2 regions of the Actinomyces lilanjuaniae genome follow, and region 2 is predicted to be linked to the other one. Evidence: riboswitches for the same ligand, from Rfam matches in the RefSeq annotation. Region 2 holds a riboswitch; the other holds the start of a gene.
What was found. A riboswitch is a leader RNA that binds a small molecule or an ion and turns the genes downstream of it on or off. The one in region 2 is predicted to bind FMN.

Region 1: another riboswitch for FMN. It lies ahead of D5R93_RS06555 (ABC transporter permease); the one in region 2 lies ahead of ribD (bifunctional diaminohydroxyphosphoribosylaminopyrimidine deaminase/5-amino-6-(5-phosphoribosylamino)uracil reductase RibD).

Annotation. Positions count from the first base shown of each region.
Region 1 covers NZ_CP032514.1:1,530,292-1,535,938, forward strand. Annotated here, with positions in the region: gene putP (sodium/proline symporter PutP) at 1-971, shown strand, start outside; FMN riboswitch at 1,021-1,160, shown strand; gene D5R93_RS06555 (ABC transporter permease) at 1,454-2,182, shown strand; gene D5R93_RS06560 (ABC transporter substrate-binding protein) at 2,269-3,324, shown strand; gene hisG (ATP phosphoribosyltransferase) at 3,345-4,190, opposite strand; gene D5R93_RS06570 (phosphoribosyl-ATP diphosphatase) at 4,303-4,566, opposite strand; gene D5R93_RS06575 (DUF6882 domain-containing protein) at 4,710-5,447, shown strand; gene D5R93_RS06580 (DUF3866 family protein) at 5,577-5,647, opposite strand, start outside.
Region 2 covers NZ_CP032514.1:2,473,829-2,479,475, forward strand. Annotated here, with positions in the region: gene D5R93_RS10625 (riboflavin synthase) at 1-498, opposite strand, end outside; gene ribD (bifunctional diaminohydroxyphosphoribosylaminopyrimidine deaminase/5-amino-6-(5-phosphoribosylamino)uracil reductase RibD) at 635-1,723, opposite strand; FMN riboswitch at 1,891-2,020, opposite strand; gene D5R93_RS10635 (DUF417 family protein) at 2,247-2,894, opposite strand; gene D5R93_RS10640 (DUF368 domain-containing protein) at 3,403-4,404, shown strand; gene D5R93_RS10645 (hypothetical protein) at 4,557-4,886, shown strand; gene D5R93_RS10650 (tetratricopeptide repeat protein) at 4,896-5,647, shown strand, end outside.

The DNA.
Region 1 (5,647 bases), 940 kb from region 2:
TGATGTACACCCTGGTGGGCGGCTTCCTGGCCGTGTCGTGGACGGACCTGGTCCAGGGGCTCATGATGGTCTCGGCGCTCATCGCCGTGCCTGTGGTAGGCGTCGTCCACGTCGGCGGCCCGAGCGCGGTCCTTGACGCGGTGCGCGAGGCTGATCCCAGCTACTGGACCCTGGTGGGCCCGAGCGTCTCCGTCCTCGGCGTGGTCTCGGCTCTGGCCTGGGGCCTGGGCTACTTCGGCCAGCCCCACATCATCGTGCGCTTCATGGCGATCCGCTCTGCCCGGGAGGCGCTGCGCGGTGGTGTTATCGGCATCAGCTGGATGCTGTTCGCCGTCCTTGGGGCTATCGGAACCGCTGTCGTGGGGGTGGCTGTCTACCAGCACGACACCCAGCAACTGGCCAACCCGGAGGCAGTCTTCATCACCCTGGGCCAGCTGCTCTTCCACCCCCTAGTTGCTGGGTTCATGCTGGCTGCCATCCTCGCCGCGATCATGTCCACGATCTCCTCCCAGCTCCTGGTGACCTCCTCAGCGCTCATCGAGGACCTCTACCGCACCGTGCGCACGTCACAGCCCTCCGCCTCGCACCTGGTCATCGCCTCACGTGTCTCTGTCCTGGGTGTCGCCGTCGTAGCCGCACTCATGGCGTGGACCCCTAGCGACACGATCCTGTCCCTGGTTGCTTTCGCCTGGGCGGGCTTCGGAGCCTCCTTCGGCCCGACTGTCCTGCTGTGCCTGTACTGGAAGCGCCTGACCTCCTGGGGAGCCCTGGTCGGCATGGTCACGGGTGCGGTCCTCGTCGGGGTGTGGGGCAACCTGGCGGGAGGTCCCGGTGGCATCTTCGACCTCTACGAGATCCTCCCGGGATTTGTCGGGAACCTGGTGGTGGCCTGGGCCGTGTCGCAGGCAGGAACGCCTGAGCCCTCGGTGGAGGCCGAGTTCGACAAGGCGGTCGCCGCAGCTCGCGGGTGAGCGCTTCTCACTTGTCCTGACGCGCCCGGTCGGCTACTCTCCCTGGGAGCACGTGCTCCGGGGTCGGTGAAAGTCCGAGCCGGCGGTAACAGTCCGCGACCCAGGAGCTGGTCCGAGCAGACCGGCTCCTGGCTGAACCGGTGGAACTCCGGTACCGACGGTGAGAGTCCGGATGGGAGGAGGCACGAGGCGCAGGCAGTAGCCGCCCCACGGTGGTCTCTACGCACGGCAGCAGGGCTGCCTCGCGAGCCCCTGGGGACGGGCCAGCCTCCCTGGAACACTCCCTCCCGGACGCGCCTGCCGGGGAGCACCCGCCCCCCGGACGATCCAGGAGGGAGGAAGCGGTGGCCACCCTGACCACGCTGTCGGCAGTGCCGAGGACGTCAGCACGTCATACGGAGCCAGTGGAGCCTCCTCAGCCCGGGGGAGGGTACGCACGCCCGTCCTCCCGTGGTCCGTGGCCCAGCCTGCTCCTGGGCCTTGTGATCCTTGTGGCCTGGTACGTCACGACAGCCTGCGGCGTGGTGCCCCAGATGCTCCTGCCCGGCCCGTCTGAGGTGGCGCAGCGCCTGTGGCTGTCCGTGCGTGAGGCCGGGCTCCTGGGCTACGCCTGGGTCACGCTGCGCGAGGCTGTGCTGGGATGCCTGGCCGCGTCGGCCTGCGCGCTGCCGCTAGCCTGGGGACTCCACCACTGGAGCCTGTTCTCCCGGGCGCTCCTGCCCTACGTGGCGGCCAGCCAGGCTGTTCCTGTCGTGGCGCTGGCACCCCTGCTCGTGCTGTGGGTGGGGTACGGGACGCTACCCGTGGTGCTCCTGTGCGCCTTCATGGTCTTCTTCCCTATTACCGTCAGCGTCCTGCTGGGGCTGCGGGGCCTTGACGCCGACGTGGTTGACGCGGCTCGGCTCGACGGCGCCCACGGGCTGTCCATGGTGGTCTACATCGAGCTGCCCATGGCGCTGCCAGCCGTGCTGTCAGGTGCCCGCACGGGGTTCACCCTGTCGGTGACCGGTGCCGTGGTCGGCGAGATGGTCATGGGCGGTCAGGGACTGGGAATGGCGCTGTCCTCCCAGCGCGACGCGGTGGACACCACGGGGCTGTTCGCCACGATTGTCCTGCTGTGCGGCCTGGCCTCGGCAATTCACTGGATCCTCTACGAGCTGGAGCGGCGCAGCCGCACCGTCAGTGCCCTGCGCGGTCGCCGTGCCACGTGACGGGGCGGAGGCTGGCAGCAACCCGCCCGCCCACGAGCCAGCGCGCAGGCACGCCTGCACGCCCCTACCTACCCGGAGGAGACAGCATGACCCCCGACACGACCCTTGACATCATCGGTCACCCTACGACCCGTCGTCGCCTAGTCGGCACTGCAGGTCTTCTGCCCGCAGCGGTGGCTCTGGCCGCCTGCGCCGACGGCACGACCAGCCGGTCCGGCACAGGCGCTACGGCCTCGGCCGGAGAGGGAGGCCTCGTGATCGGACTGACCTACACGCCCAGTATCCAGTTCGCCCCCTTCTACATGGCGCTGGCGGAGGGCCACTACGACCCCGGTGTGAGCCTGCGTCACCACGGTGCCAGCGAGGGGCTCTTCGACGCGCTTGCCGCAGGCAGCGAGCAGGTGGTTGTCGCGGGTGCCGACGAGGCCGTCGTCGCCGCCTCCAACGGCTCGGACCTGGTGGTGGTCGGCGGGTTCTACCAGGTGCATCCTGCCTGCATCATCGTGGCGCAGGACTCACCTGTCTCCACGCCTGCCGACCTTGAGGGCAGGAGCATCGGCATACCGGGACGATTCGGGGAGAGCTGGTACGCCCTCCAGGTTGCCCTGGACGCTGCCGGCCTCAGTGAGGACGACCTCACCATCACGGAGATCGGTTACACCCAGCAGGCCGCCCTGGTGGGTGGCCGGGTGGACGCCATCATCGGCTTCTCCAACAACGACGCCGTCCAGATCCCCCAGGCAGGCACACCGGTGCGTACGGTAGCCGTCGCTGAGGAGGTCCCCCTTGTCGGGGCTTCCGTGGTGACCACCGGCGCAGTCCTTGACGAGCGCAGGGACGAGCTAGCCCGGCTGGTCAGTGCCTCGGTGGCGGGCATGGAGGCCTTCGTCGACGACCCTGACGGCGCCGTGTCCGCGGCCAGGGACTATGTGCCCGACCTGGCTGACCCCTCGCGTGCCGCTGAGGCTCGCGAGGTCGCCGTCGCCACCGCAGAGCTGATCCGTCCTGGGACGGACACGCCGGTAGGGGCGCTGTCCAGCCAGAGCGTGGCACAGATGCTGGGTTTCCTGGAGACGCATAGCCTTCTGGGCTCCACCGCCACCGAGGTCGCGTCCGTGTGCGACCCCCTGGTACAGGGGTGAGGCCTGCCGGCAAGCAGCGATCACAACCGACAGGCCAGGAGCGAGGACACCAGGACGGCGCGCGCGCCCACCTCGTAGAGCTCGTCCATGACACGGTTGGCCTCCCTACGCGGCACCATGGCGCGCACCGCGACCCAGTCGGGGTTCTGCAGCGGTGAGACGGTAGGGGACTCGATACCCGGGGTGATCTGCGCGGCCAGGTCCAGCCTGTCGGCAGGGACGTCGTAGTCCACCAGGACATAGGTACGTGCCCTGAGCACACCCTGGAGACGGCGTACCAGTGTGGCCAGCCCCGGCTCGTCCTGGAGCTGTCGGGTGGTAATGAGCACAGCCTCGCTGGTGAGGATCGGGTCCGCGAAGGTCTCCAGGCCTGCGGCGCGCAGGGTGGTCCCGGTCTCGACAACGTCAGCGATGAGGTCGGCGACTCCCAGGTACACCGAGGACTCCACGGCACCGTCCAGGTGGACGGTCTGCGCCTGGACTCCATGAGACTCCAGGTACTGGCTGACCAGGACGTCGTAGGAGGTCGCCACCCGCTTTCCCTCGACGTCAGCCAGCGTGGACATCGTTCCTGCAGGTGCAGCGAACCGGAAGGTGGAGCGGGCGAAGCCCAGGGGCAGGTGCTCCACGGCGTCCACGCCGGAGTCCAGGAGCAGGTCCCGTCCCGTGATGCCGGCGTGGACGGTTCCCTGGCCCACGTAGACGGCAATGTCCCTGGGACGCAGGAAGAACAGCTCGACCTCGCTCGCCTCATCGAGCACCACCAGCTCGCGGCCGGAGCGCCTGGTGCGGTAGCCGGCCTCGGTGAGGAGGGTGACGGCGGGCTCCGACAGGGAGCCCTTGTTGGGGACAGCGATGCGCAGCACAATGATCCTGACTACTTGGGACGACGTAGGCGCGGCAGCCGGGGCCACCGAGACCGCCGACACGACGGGCAGAGCGGGAGAACAGGCAGAGCGGTGGGACCTGGGCGAGGCGTCACAGGTAGCGGTAGACGTCCTGGAGCGTGTATCCCTTGGCGACCATCATGACCTGGAGGTGGTAGAGGAGCTGGCTCATCTCCTCGCAGGCGGCCTCGTCGGACTCGTGCTCGCAGGCCATCCAGGCCTCAGCAGCCTCCTCGACAAGCTTCTTGCCGATGAAGTGCACGCCGCGGTCCAGCTCCTCCACCGTAGCGGAGCCCTCGGGACGGGTAGCAGCCTTGTGCTCTAGCTCGGCAAACAGGTCCTCAAAGCTCTTCATAGGCACAGGCTAGCCGAGCCCGGAGGGCGCGGCCGAGCTGGTTCCTCGGGGTGCCCCGGCGTCGCAGCATCTGGGCAGCAGCGGGGCACACGGCCGGGAACAATGTCGTAACTTTCTCGTAATGTCTTGCTAACGTTGGAGCCGTGATCGCCCAGCTTCGTCGCGTCAGCCAGCGCGCGGCAGTCTACGCCCTGGCCCGTCAGGAGGCTCTCACAGAGGTCCTGGGCAGGAGGCTGGGCAAGGACTACCAGTGGGAGGCTGACCTGCCGGAACGCCGTATCACCTTTAGCTCCCCACGGGGCGAGGTTCGTGCTCAGGCGCAGGTCCTGGCCTCCGTCGCGGTGACGCCCCCGTCACTCGTGTGGGGCTTTGCGGCTCCTTTCGCACCCTACGTGGGTCCCGACCCCGCAGCGGCCAGGATTCGCCAGCTCGGCGCAGCCCACGGTATCGAGGTGCTTCAGCAGGAGGAGGCGGGCTACGAGGTCGAGGAGGGCCAGGACCCGGTGGAGGCTGCCGAGGCGCTCAGTCACGACGTGGGGATGCTGGCGACCGTGGTCTTCGGCTCCGGAGCCATGTACTACTCGGGGGCTGTGGGCAGCGGCGGCTCCCGTCAGGTGTTCCTGCTCCAGGGGTTGTCCCTGCCGGTCCCCGAGCCCACGCTGTCGCGGCTCTTCCCCTCCCTGACCCGCTACACCCTGGCCGCTGACGACATCGACTGGTCCCTGGACGGGCTGGTGGACCTTATGCCGGGCTGGAGCCTGAGCCGCCACGTCAGCGGGGCCACCACGACCTACCGGCTGGCTGACGCTGTCGGCCATGTCTACACGCTCTTTGTCACTCGCGACGCCCAGGGACGTGTCACCGACGTCCTCATGACCTGACCTGGCCGAGCCGTTCAAGGAGCCGCAGGCCCGTGCCCTACCTGTAGGTGCTGCCCGCCTGCCGTGTCCGCTGCCTCACCCGTGTGACCCGTATGGGTAGCTCTCGGCGTCCTGGCTGCGCCCAGAGGCTCAGGCCGCAGCCTGCCCCTTGGCCAGCAGGTCACGGACGTGTCGGCCCGCCGCTGCTGCTGCCACGAAGG
Region 2 (5,647 bases):
CTGGGCACCCGCAGGGCTGACAGCAGTCACCGTCAGAGACACACCGTCAACGGCGACGGCTCCCTTCTCCGCCACCTGGTCCTCAATCCGGGCAGGCATGCTCACCCGCAGCCGCGTCCACGCCCCCTGCGGGGCGATCTCCGCCACCGCCCCCGTGGCGTCGACGTGCCCCTGGACCACGTGCCCGTCAAGACGTGCCCCGGCAGGCAGGCACCGCTCCAGGTTGACGACGTCGCCGGGACGCAGTGCCCCCAGGGTGGTACGCACCAGGGTCTCCTCCATCAGGTCGGCGCGAAAGACGTCGGCACGGCCGGTGGCTGACGTCTGGCCGGTGTCGGCCAGGGCGGTCAGGCACGCGCCGTTGACGGCCAGGGACCCCCCGGTCTCCAGGTCGGACGCTAGCCCGTGGGTGTCGATGACAAGACGAGTCACCCCCGCCGTGTGGTCGGGGACGAGGTCCAGGACAGTCCCCTGGCCCGTCACGATTCCTGTGAACACGAGGCTCTCCCTCCTTAGGCTCCTTGCTTGGCTCGTTGATCTCGGCTCGCACGCTGCGGGCCGCACACCGCCCAGCCCGCCCCCTCCTACAGCACGCGCCTGCACAGAGGCTCGACCTGGCACGCTGAAGAAGCGCCTAGGCGGGCACGGACGGGACAGCGGGGGCAGGCGGGACCCGCTCGACCGGGGAGAGCTCCAGGAGCACGTCCTCTCCGAGCCTCACGGGCTCGCGGTCAAGCTCCAGCCTCCGCGCCTGGGTCAGTGTGGTGACGCCGATGTCTGCCACCGAGGCCGCGCCCGCACCCAGGAGCAGCGGCGCCTGGTAGACGACGAGGGAGTCAACCAGGTCCTGAGCGAGGAAGGCCGTGGTCACGCGGGCACCACCCTCCACCAGCAGGTGGCGCACCCCCTGCCCGGCCAGCTGGGCGAGGGCCTCATGAGGGTCGCGGGTCCTCAGGTGGCACCACCGGCCTGAGCGCAGGGCGGCACCAGGAGGCACCTCGGTGGTACCCATGACGACTCTCAGCGGCTGGTCCGGCAGGTCACGCCCCTGGGGGTCCCTGGCGCTTAGTCGAGGATCGTCGGCCAGCAGCGTGCCGGTCCCCACCAGGACGGCGTCGCAGCGGGCGCGCAGCTGGTGGGCGTGGGCGCGGGCCTGGACGCCCGTGATCCACTGGGAGGTGGCGTCGACCGCCGCCGTACGCCCGTCAAGGCTCTGGGCAACCTTGGCCGTGACGAACGGGCGGTCCTGCGCCACCGCGCGCAGCCACCGGTGGTTAAGGCTGGCCGCCTCCCGGGCGAGCAGCCCGCTCACGACACTGAGCCCGCAGCGGCGCAGGGCCTGGGCACCTCCACGGGCCCGTGGAGTGGGGTCCTCGGTGGCGTAGACGACCCGGCGCACCCCCGCCTCCAGGATGGCCTGCGTGCACGGCCCGGTACGGCCGTGGTGGTGGCAGGGCTCAAGAGTGACGACGACAGTGGCACGACTGAGATCGTTACCCGCCCGACGGGCCTGGGCCAGCGCCTCCACCTCGGCATGGGGCGCTCCGGCGCCGCGGTGCCACCCCAGGGCCGCCACACGGCCCTCGGCAAGGACGGCTGCCCCGACCAGGGGGTTCGCACCGCGCTGACCGGTACGGGCGGCGTCCAGGGCGGCCCGCATGGCCTCCTCCTCAGCAGGAGTCCACGCAGCCTGTGAGGAGGACGAGGTCGTCGCTACGTCCATGATCTCCCTTACCGCCGTGACTGGTCCGCGGAAACGGGAGGACACAACGGGGCCGTACGCGCCTGGCACCGGTGCCAGCTGGCACTACGTCAGGCATCCCCTCCAGGCACGCCCACTCAGGACCACCTGTCAGCACCACCTGGCGCCAGGAGGCACAGTCCGACCCCACCATGCTCCTCCCATCCAGACTGTGACTGTCGGTTCTGGAATCTCACCAGATCGGCCGACGTGACTACTCCACGTCGGGTCGCGGACTATGACCGCCGGTACGGAATTGCGCCGTCCCCGGAACATGACGGCCCTAGTATGGCACGAACCCCAACGCCACCAATGTAATATATGCCACGTTGAGGATGCTGACGGAGACTAGGCGTCTGGAAGACCTCTCCGAAGACGGCAACCCGGTCAGCAGGCGCAGCGCACCGGCGCGGGCAGGGAGAAGACACGCTCCTCCCGGCCCGCGCACGTCAGCCAGCCCACCGCCAGACAGGTGCGGCGGCTCAGGGACCGCCCACGACCCAGGTCAGGCAGCGGCCGACTCCTGCTCAGAGGCCTGGCTGTCCTGGACGCCGCGCCGCCTCAGGGTCGCGCGCGCGGACTCGACGAGAAGAACGAAGCCGGCGCCCATCTGGATGCAGTCCTTGATCACCAGCCGCCCCCGTCCCGACAGATAGGGGAACCCGAGGTCGGAGTCCGCCAGGCCCTCAGCAGGGGCCGACACCCAGGTCTCCGGAGTGGTGATAATGAAGGACAAGGTGATGACAGAGAACCCGATGACACCGAGCGCACCGAGCATACCTAGCTCCGGCCGGATCCAGTGCGCCGCGACAAGCAGGCCGATGGCGACAATCGTGACACCGATGAAAATTGAGACCGGGTAGGTTGAGTTGGCCTCGTGCCAGGCCCGGTTGGCCTCGTTAAGGACGCCCTCGGCGTTCATGTGCGGCTTGTAGCCGTCAGGGTCACCGATCATCCAGCGCATGAAGGGGGAGTTGGCGATAAAGGGAATGATTCCGTCAGCCTCGTAGCGGAACCACTTCAGGCCGCCGATCCACACGAAGACGATAACGACGCCGATACGCAGCAGCGTCAGGGACAGGCGCTCCAGGGAGACGAATCGGCGCGCGACCGACTCAATGAGACCGGAGCCGGCGGCAGTACTAGCGGTCATCAGGCAACTCTTTCTGTCGTCGAAATGTCTCACGAAAGACTCAGGGCCGCTCACGGGAACCCGAGCCCGTGAGCGGCCCTCATGGTAGGGCGGGAGAGCATGGAGCGCTAACCTGGGCGAGGTGAGGGCCAACACAGTGCACACCGTTTCTGCCTGCACCTGTTCTTCAGGGCACATTTCCCGTTGACACCTCCGCGAAACATTTCTCTGTCGACCCCGACATTGCGCGTAAAAAGCATCCTCTGCACAAAAGCACACCCTGCCACGACGTCGGTGGAAACATGACCGCGCCAGCGCGCCCCGCGCCCTGGTCGAAACCGCCCTCCCGCCAGCTACCTGCCCCCGCCCCCACCGTGCGGGAGCCAGCAGGCAGACCGCCCAACCAGTAGTACCAACCAGTAGTAACGTAGCGACCCGGGTCCCGACGAGACCGGGGCACCGCCCAGGACCACTAACCCCACAAACCGACCTCCACAAGGAGCCCCCTTGCCCAGCCACCCGCCCAGCCATGCCGCAGCCCCTGAGCCCCCGGCCCGCCCCACCCGCAGCGCCCGACCTCCCTGGTCGGCAACCTCCTGCGCGGAGCCCTCATCGGCACCGCAGAGACTGTCCCCGGGGTCTCCGGGGAACCGTCGCCCTGGTCGTAGGCATCTACTCCGAGCTGATCGGCTCCGCCTCCGAGCTGATCTCCGCCCTGCGGGTGCTGGTGACCGGACCGCAGCGCGGCGCGCGCGCCAGGGCGCACCTGGCGGCAGTCAGCTGGCGGGTGCTGCTGCCGGTAGGCCTGGGAATGGCCGCTGCAGTGGTGCTGGTCGCCGGTCCGATGGCTCACGCCGTCGAGCACCATCCCGAGCAGATGCGTGGCCTGTTCCTGGGTATGGTCCTGGCCTCGGTGGTCGTGCCGGTGCGGATGGTCCTACAGGCACCGGAGAGGTCCCCCCTGGCGGCCGGGTCCCCGGCCCGCCGCTCACAGTGGCGCCACCTCCTGGCAGGTGCCGCAGCAGCGGTGGTGACGTGGCTGCTGGTCTCCATGAGCCCCGCCCAGGCCCAGCCCAGCCCACCGGTCATCGTCCTGGCAGCCGCTGTCGCCGTCTCCGCGCTGGTGCTGCCCGGCCTGTCCGGCTCCTTCCTGCTGCTCACCGTGGGCCTGTATCAGCCCACGCTGCGCGCCGTCGCAGACCGCGACCTGGGCTACCTGGCCCTGTTCGTCGTCGGCGCGGCCCTGGGGCTGGCCCTGGTGGTCAAGGTCCTCCAGTGGCTGCTCACCCACCACCAGACGATGACCCTGTCGGCGCTGGCAGGCCTCATGGTCGGCGGCACCCGGGCACTGTGGCCGTGGCGCGACGAGGCCAACCACCTGCTCAGCCCTGGCAACAACGCCGGGCCGGTGCTTCTCCTGGGGGTTGCGGGGTTCGTCGTGGTCACGCTGGTGGTGATGGCCGACGGCCTCGTTGCCCGCCGCGCCGCACGGGAGCAGGCAGCACGTCTGGCGGCAGCAGAACACTTCTGACCTATCACACCCCACCTCACCCCTGTTGAGATATGTTACGATTCTTAATCGGGGCAGGTGCGCTCTTTCCAGATACGTGTCACATCTACAAGGGTGCTGACGCCACAGATCCTCACCGCAGAGTACGTATCCCAGAGGTCCTCATGCCCGCTATGCCCAGCACCGCACTCCTCGACATGGACCAGGGCGCACTTGAGCGCGTCGGCGCCTCCATGCAGGCCGACATCGACGCTGGCCGCCACTACGGCGGAGCGGTGCTCTACGTCCGCGGCTCCGACCAGCACGACCACCTCACCCCGGCTGGGCTGACCGCCTCCCCACAGGCACTGGCCGCAGTGGGCGGGGCCTCAACCGGCCTGCTCTACGACCCGGACCGCGACCTCACCGTCATCATCCTCACTGCGGGCTTCATCGAGGGCCTGGACCATATGCGTCGGCTCCAGCAGCTCAATGACCTGGCCCTGGCGGCCGTCAACGGCTAAGGACCGCCCATGGGTGAGACTGCCGCGCCCCGGGACGCGGACCACGAGCCAGGCGGCTGCGAGGTCGCGGCCCGCTGGGCGCCGTCCGGCACCGAGGACGCCCGCTCCTGGCTGACCGCGCTCGTGACACGCACCGAGGCGGTTGACGAGGCATCCGACACCGCGTCCCGGCACTTGGCGCTCCAGGAGCTGGTCGCCCAGCTGCGCACCCTCACCAGCCAGGAACGGCACCACCCGCTCATGACGGACGACCAGGTGGTCACCTGCCTGGTCCAGGCCATCCGCCACGCCGTCAGACTCACTGAGCCCGGGCTCGCCGTGGGGCTGGCCGAGGCTGTCACGGTAGTGGCCCAGGATCTGGGACCAAGCCACCCTCACACCCTGACTGCCCGTTTCGCCCTGGCCGACGCCTACCGGGCCGCAGGACACGTGCAGCAGGCAGTTACCCTGAGCGAGCAGGTCGTGGAGGGCAGCGTGCAATTGCTGGGGCCGGATGACCCGAGCACTCTTACGGCGCGCGCCTGCCTGGCCAGCGCCTACCGGGCCGCTGGTCGCACAGGGCTGGCGGTCCGGACGTACGAGGACCTAGCCGTCGACGCGGCCCGGCTTCTCGGCCCCTCCCACCCCGACGCGCTGTCCGCGCGCAACAACCTGGCCCAAGCCTACGAGTCGGCTGGCGATACGCAACGGGCACTCGCCCTGTATGACAACCTGGTCCGTGACGCCGGGCAAGTACTAGGCCCGCAGCATCCCTACCTCGC